Leisingera sp. NJS204: one gene and its partner. The protein of the gene in region 1 binds, or shares a complex with, the protein of each later gene. Links are inferred from orthologs where the notes say so. Each region holds a gene or a part of one and is shown on either strand. Other genes may lie near its edges.

Region 1 (3,138 bases):
ATCTTTCATCACCTCGCGATGCCTGCGCGGCGGCTCTGCGTGAAGCTGGATTTGCGGTATGTCCGCGATCAGATCCTGCAGCCGGTCGCGGTGAACCTGCGGCAGGCTGTCGCCGATTACCATGATCAGGTCGAAATCCTGATCAGTCTGCTCCCGCAGGCAGGGCAGAGCGACGGTTTCCAGCAGCCGGAACCGCTCCTCCATCCGGGCTTCGGCATAGAGATAGGCAATCCGCTCCTCAATCGTTTCATGCTCTACTTGGAACCCGCCGATGGCCGGATAGGAAAACCGGCACAATCCGATGACTTGCATTCTGAAATCCGTCTTATACTAAAGCGCTGCCGCCGCGACTATGCCGCTCAGCCTTGCCGCGGGCAAGGGCGGGCAGGGCGCGCGGACACGCGTGCAGACCTGCCGGCGGCAGGGCGGCCCCCGCCCGCTGTTGACAACCTTGGCGACTCCCCATATACGCGCGCTTATCCGGCACCCGGAGTGTATTCTTCGAAAGCCGAATTCAAAATTGCAGTGGCTCAAGGCTTGGGCACTTTTACCACCCGGGCCCTCTGTAACCTCACCGCGTCGTCTCACCTCGGAATGGGAGCGATTGCGGTTTTTGCGCTTGTGGACGCACAAGTGCAGCGAAATCACCCGCACGCGCCGGCGTGCATGACAGTGTTGCGAAAACGGGGAAAACCTGAATGCCAACGATCCAGCAGCTGATCCGCAAGCCGCGTCAGCCGAAACGCAAAGTTTCGAAGTCCCAGCACCTCGAGCAGTGCCCGCAGAAGCGCGGCGTCTGCACCCGCGTGTACACCACCACACCGAAGAAACCGAACTCCGCTATGCGGAAAGTTGCGAAGGTCCGCCTGACCAACGGTTTCGAAGTGATCTCCTACATCCCCGGTGAAAGCCACAACCTTCAGGAGCACTCTGTGGTTCTGATCCGTGGCGGCCGGGTAAAAGACCTTCCGGGTGTCCGTTACCACATCCTGCGCGGTGTTCTGGATACCCAGGGCGTTAAAGACCGTAAACAACGCCGTTCGAAGTACGGCGCCAAGCGTCCTAAGTAAGAAGGAGAGGCTGATATGTCACGTCGTCACGCCGCCGAAAAACGCGAAGTCCTGCCCGACGCCAAGTTCGGCGACCGCGTTCTGACCAAATTCATGAACAACCTGATGATCGACGGCAAGAAGTCGGTCGCAGAGCGTATCGTCTACAACGCCTTTGACCGCGTTGAAGGCAAAATCAAGCGCGCTCCGGTTGAAGTGTTCCACGAAGCTCTCGACAACATCAAACCCTCGGTCGAAGTCCGTTCGCGCCGTGTGGGCGGTGCCACCTACCAGGTGCCGGTTGAAGTCCGCCCCGAGCGCCGTGAAGCACTGGCAATCCGCTGGCTGATCACTGCTGCGCGCAAGCGCAACGAAAACACCATGGAAGAGCGCCTTGCAGGCGAGCTGATGGACGCTGTCCAGTCCCGTGGCACCGCAGTGAAAAAGCGCGAAGACACCCACAAGATGGCCGAGGCGAACAAAGCCTTCAGCCATTACCGCTGGTAAGCCGGAGGACCTAGACCTATGGCACGCGACTATCCGCTAGAACTGTACCGTAACTTCGGTATCATGGCGCACATCGATGCAGGTAAAACCACCTGCTCCGAGCGCATCCTGTATTACACCGGCAAATCCCACAACATCGGTGAGGTGCACGACGGTGCAGCCACCATGGACTGGATGGAGCAGGAGCAGGAACGCGGCATCACCATCACTTCGGCTGCGACCACCACCTTCTGGGAACGCACCGAAGACGGTGAAACCGCTGACTCGCCCAAGCACCGCCTGAACATCATCGACACCCCCGGCCACGTTGACTTCACCATCGAAGTTGAACGCTCGCTGGCGGTTCTCGACGGTGCTGTCTGTGTTCTGGACGCCAACGCCGGTGTTGAGCCGCAGACCGAAACCGTGTGGCGTCAGGCTGACCGCTACAAGGTTCCGCGCATGGTGTTCGTCAACAAGATGGACAAGATCGGCGCTGACTTCTTCAACTGCGTTGAAATGATCGAAGACCGCACCGGCGCCCGCGCGGTTCCGGTTGGTGTGCCGATCGGCGCCGAAACCGAGCTGGAAGGCCTGGTTGACCTGGTCAACATGGAAGAATGGCTGTGGCAGGGCGAAGACCTTGGCGCATCGTGGATCAAAGCACCGATCCGCGACAGCCTGAAAGACATGGCTGACGAATGGCGCGGTAAGATGATCGAGGCGGCCGTCGAAATGGACGACGACGCCATGGAAGCTTACCTGGAAGGCGAAGAGCCTGACGTGCCGACCCTGCGCAAACTGCTGCGCAAAGGCACGCTGGAAATGGCCTTTGTGCCGGTTCTGGGCGGTTCTGCGTTTAAAAACAAAGGCGTGCAGCCGCTGCTGAACGCTGTGATCGACTATCTGCCCAGCCCGCTGGACGTTGTTGATTACATGGGCTTCAAACCCGGTGACGAAGAAGAAGTCCGTGACATCGCCCGCCGTGCGGACGACAGCATGGCCTTCTCCGGCCTGGCGTTCAAAATCATGAACGACCCCTTTGTCGGCTCGCTGACCTTTACCCGGATCTATTCCGGTGTCCTGAACAAGGGCGACACGCTCTTGAACTCGACCAAAGGCAAGAAAGAGCGCGTTGGCCGGATGATGATGATGCACTCGAACAACCGTGAGGAGATCACGGAAGCGTTCGCGGGCGACATCATCGCGCTGGCAGGTCTGAAAGACACCACAACCGGTGACACCATCTGCGCTGTCAACGATCCGGTCGTGCTGGAAACCATGACCTTCCCCGATCCGGTTATCGAAATCGCGGTTGAGCCCAAGACCAAGGCCGACCAGGAGAAAATGTCCCAGGGTCTGCAGCGTCTTGCTGCCGAGGATCCGTCCTTCCGCGTCGAGACCGACATCGAGTCCGGTCAGACCATCATGAAGGGCATGGGCGAACTTCACCTGGACATCCTGGTTGACCGTCTCAAGCGGGAATTCAAGGTCGAAGCCAACATCGGTGCGCCGCAGGTTGCCTACCGCGAGACCATCTCCAAAGAGGTCGAGCATTCCTACACCCACAAGAAACAGTCGGGTGGTTCGGGCCAGTTCGCCG
Region 2 (3,205 bases), 1.4 Mb from region 1 along the record:
CGTCCTGGCGTTTCTTCAAATCGGTGGACCCGTCGCCACGGGTGGAATGGGCCATGCTTGCCAATGCCGCCAGCACGCCAGCCCAATGGCATGAATTCCGGCCGCGCCCGCAGCACCTGGCGCCCTGGGAAATGGCCTGCCGGATGCTGTGGAACCCGCGCTGGAACGAAAACCTGTTCCTGGTCAGCTGCGCGGAACGGCTGACGCTGGCGCCATCCGGCCACAGCCAGCAGGAAATCCTGCGCCGCATCACCGCCGAGCTGGAGCGCACATTGCCGCCCGCTGCCCGGCTGCCCTATCTGCAGTTCCGGCTGGTTTTTACCGACCGTGCCGAGGATGGCCAGCTGGTCAAGGCTGTCACCTACCTATCCGACCCGTTTCTGATTGCCGGGATGGCATTTGCATGAGCCTGGAGATGGCCTTGCGCATGACCGAGATCCTGCTGGCGCTCGCTTTTCTGCAGCAAAGCGCCGAACATCTGGCGGGCTTCCGGAATGAACAAGTGATTTACGGGCCCCGCCTGGTATTGTCCGGGTTCCTGCTGTTCGGCATTGCCACGCCTTGGATGCTGCTGGGACTGCTCGGAACTGGCCTCATGATCCTGCAGCGCTTCCAAGGCCCGTATAACGGCGGCAGCGACAAGATGAGCCTTCTGGTTCTTTGCTGCCTCACTGCAGCCCGCTGGCTGCCCTCCGAACAGTGGCAGGAATACGCGTTCGCCTATCTCGCCGGGCAGCTGGTGATTTGCTACTTCATTTCCGGCCAGGTGAAGATCGTGAACCCCGAGTGGCGTTCCGGCCGCGCGCTTCAGGACGTTTTCCGCTTCTCCGCCTACCCGGTCAGCGAGGACCTGCGCGGGCTGGCGGACCGCCCGCGGCTGCTGTGGGCCATGGGCTGGGCCGTGATGTCGTTCGAGGTGCTGTTTCCGCTGGCCCTGTTCAGCCGCGAGGCATTGGTGCTGGCGCTGTTCACCGCCGCGCTGTTCCATCTGGCCAATGCCTGCCTGTTCGGGCTGAACCGGTTCTTCTGGATCTGGCTGGCCGCCTATCCGTCCTTGTTTTGGCTGCAGGACCGGGTTGTTCTGTAAGGCCGGCCGCAACGAAAAAGGCCGCCCCAAAGGCGGCCTTTCCGTAACGCGGTCGGCAGAGAGGATTACTCCTCGTCCAGCGCCTCGACAGCTTTCTGCAGATCGTCCTTGGAGACTTCTTTCTCCGTAACCTTCGCCTGCTCGACGATGTGGTCGACAACCTTGTCTTCAAACAGCGGCGCGCGCAGCTGCTGCTGCATCTGGGCGTTCTGCTGGATGAATTCAAAGAACTGGCGTTCCTGGCCCGGATACTGACGCGCCTGCGCCATGATCGCCTGGGTCATTTCGGCGTCGGTCACTTCGACTTCGGCTTTCTGGCCCAGCTCGGCCAGCAGCAGGCCCAGGCGCACGCGGCGCTCGGCCAGGGTGTTGTGCTCGTCGGTGGTTTCGATCTCGGGGTGATCGTGGCCTTCGACTTCCGGGTTGTCCTCGTGCCACAGCTGATGCGCGATCTGCTTGGCTTCGGCCTCGACCAGCGACGGCGGCAGGTCAAAGGAGACCAGAGTGTCCAGCTGGTCCAGCAGCGCACGCTTCATCACAGCACGTGCTGCACCGGCATATTCGGCTTCCAGACGCTCGGTGATCTGGGCTTTCAGCGCATCCAGATCGTCAGCGCCGAATTTGGTGGCCAGTTCGTCGTTGATCTCGGCCGCTTTCGGGGCTTTCACCTCTTTCACGGTGCAGGAGAACACGGCTTCTTTGCCTGCCAGATGCTCGGCGCCGTATTCTTCCGGGAAAGACACGGTCACGTCTTTTTCTTCACCGGCTTTGGAGCCGATCAGCTGCTCTTCAAAGCCAGGGATAAAGGAGTTGGAACCCAGAGCCAGCGGGTAGTCGTCGCCTGCGCCGCCTTCAAAGGCTTCGCCGTCGATCCGGCCGACGAAGTCGATCACAACCTGGTCGCCGTCTTCCGCAGCCGCACCGTCTTCGCGGGCTTCGAATTCCTTGGCAGTGTCTGCCAGGTTGGTCAGCGCTTCGGTGACGGCTTCTTCTTCTGCCTTTACAACCAGCTTTTCCAGCTCAACACCGGAGAAATCGACCTCGGGGATTTCCGGCAGCGCCTCGTAGGCCAGCTCGACGTTGACGTCGTCGCCTTCTTTCCAGTCTTCGTTGGTCATTTTCACGTCGGGCTGCTGCGCCGGACGGTCGCCGCTGTCCTCGAAGTGCTGGTTCATGGCGCCGTCAACGGCTTCCTGCATGGCTTCGCCGATCAGGCGCTGGCCGAACTGCTTTTTCAGCAGTGCCATCGGCACCTTGCCCTTGCGGAAACCTTTCATTTCGACTTCCGGCTGTGCTTCGACGAGCTTGTCGTTGACCTTCGCGTCCAGCTCGGCAGCCGTGACGGTGATGGCGTAGCCGCGTTTCAGACCTTCGTTCAGCGTCTCGGTGACCTGCATCCTATACCCCATAGAGATTCGGGGCGCGTGCGCACAGGCGCCCCCAGACAATTTGCGGTCTTCTATTTCCCCCGGCGCCCCGGCGCAAGAGGCATTGCCGGTTTACCGCGCAATCCCGCGGATTTCCGGGCCGCACAACAGAAAAACACGCCCGCAAAGGGGCGTGTTTTCCGTTCTGCAACCGAGGGAGGAAGGTTCAGAACTTCCAGCGGGCACCGGCCAGGATCACATTGGCATCCTGATAGGTGGCGGCGCTGGTATCAGCATAGGAATAGTCACGGTAGGCCAGATAGGTTTCGACATTGTAAGCGTCGATCTTCTGGACCGCGGCAATGCCCCAGGACTCGGCGCTGTCACCGGCGGTCACCATGTCCGAACCATCGTAGTAATCAACCGAGAACGCGGTGGAGCCCGCCGCGATCAGATCCGCCTTATAGCCCAGCTTTGCATAGGCATAGGTGCCCGCAATGTCGCGCTCGCCCGCAGCCAGGTTCAGCGACAGGCCGGTTGCCTTGTGCAGCACTGCGAAGGAGCCGGAAATATCGCGCTGGTCGGCCTTGCCGGTTTCTTCGGTCCAGGAGGCGCCGATGCCGCTGTCGATGGCAAAACCTGCCGCGTCGTCATTGGCCCAACGCACCGCCACGTCATAGCTTTCGCGGTCGTTTGCGTCCTTCAGCACGTCAGTGCCGTAAGAGGTGGACAGGGTGAATCCCGCAAGTTC

What was found.
Region 2: the proteins of rpsG (region 1) and tig are in contact, whole or in part, in a crystal structure (PDB 3GTY), measured with the Thermotoga maritima proteins. The link is inferred for Leisingera sp. NJS204 from one-to-one orthologs. Residues at the interface, in WP_004081843.1 of Thermotoga maritima: Lys34, Lys52, Lys55, Glu59, Arg62, Gln63, Glu66, Asn67, Lys69, Val71, Arg95, Ala109, Lys110, Lys111, Gly112, Arg113, Pro114, Glu117, Glu121, Ile124, Ala125, Tyr127, Asn128, Asn129, Thr130, Gly131, Lys135, Asp139, Arg142, Met143; in WP_004081061.1 of Thermotoga maritima: Glu122, Val124, Val129, Leu130, Tyr133, Glu188, Gly259, Ile262, Tyr263, Glu266, Ser270, Glu273, Gln274, Glu277, Arg308, Gln311, Ile312, Ser315, Tyr316, Glu325, Arg329, Arg336, Leu363, Phe366, Trp367, Arg373, Leu377, Arg381, Leu384, Glu387.

Annotation. Positions count from the first base shown.
Region 1 is NZ_CP035417.1:3,580,828-3,583,965, reverse strand. Bases 1-2,820 are described here. They hold rpsG (30S ribosomal protein S7), read left to right. Parts: upstream 1-1,085; coding sequence 1,086-1,556; downstream 1,557-2,820. Other genes in these bases: fusA (elongation factor G), read left to right, coding at 1,575-2,820; rpsL (30S ribosomal protein S12), read left to right, coding at 699-1,070; ETW24_RS17485 (putative rhamnosyl transferase), read right to left, coding at 1-312. In the rest of the region: more of fusA, read left to right, coding at 2,821-3,138.
Region 2 is NZ_CP035417.1:2,173,410-2,176,614, forward strand. Bases 319-3,205 are described here. They hold tig (trigger factor), read right to left. Parts: upstream 2,485-3,205; coding sequence 1,153-2,484; downstream 319-1,152. Other genes in these bases: ETW24_RS10645 (hypothetical protein), read left to right, coding at 319-407; ETW24_RS10650 (HTTM domain-containing protein), read left to right, coding at 404-1,087; ETW24_RS10660 (porin), read right to left, coding at 2,681-3,205. Outside these bases: more of ETW24_RS10645, read left to right, coding at 1-318. UniProt on the Bacillus subtilis protein: Involved in protein export. Acts as a chaperone by maintaining the newly synthesized protein in an open conformation. Functions as a peptidyl-prolyl cis-trans isomerase.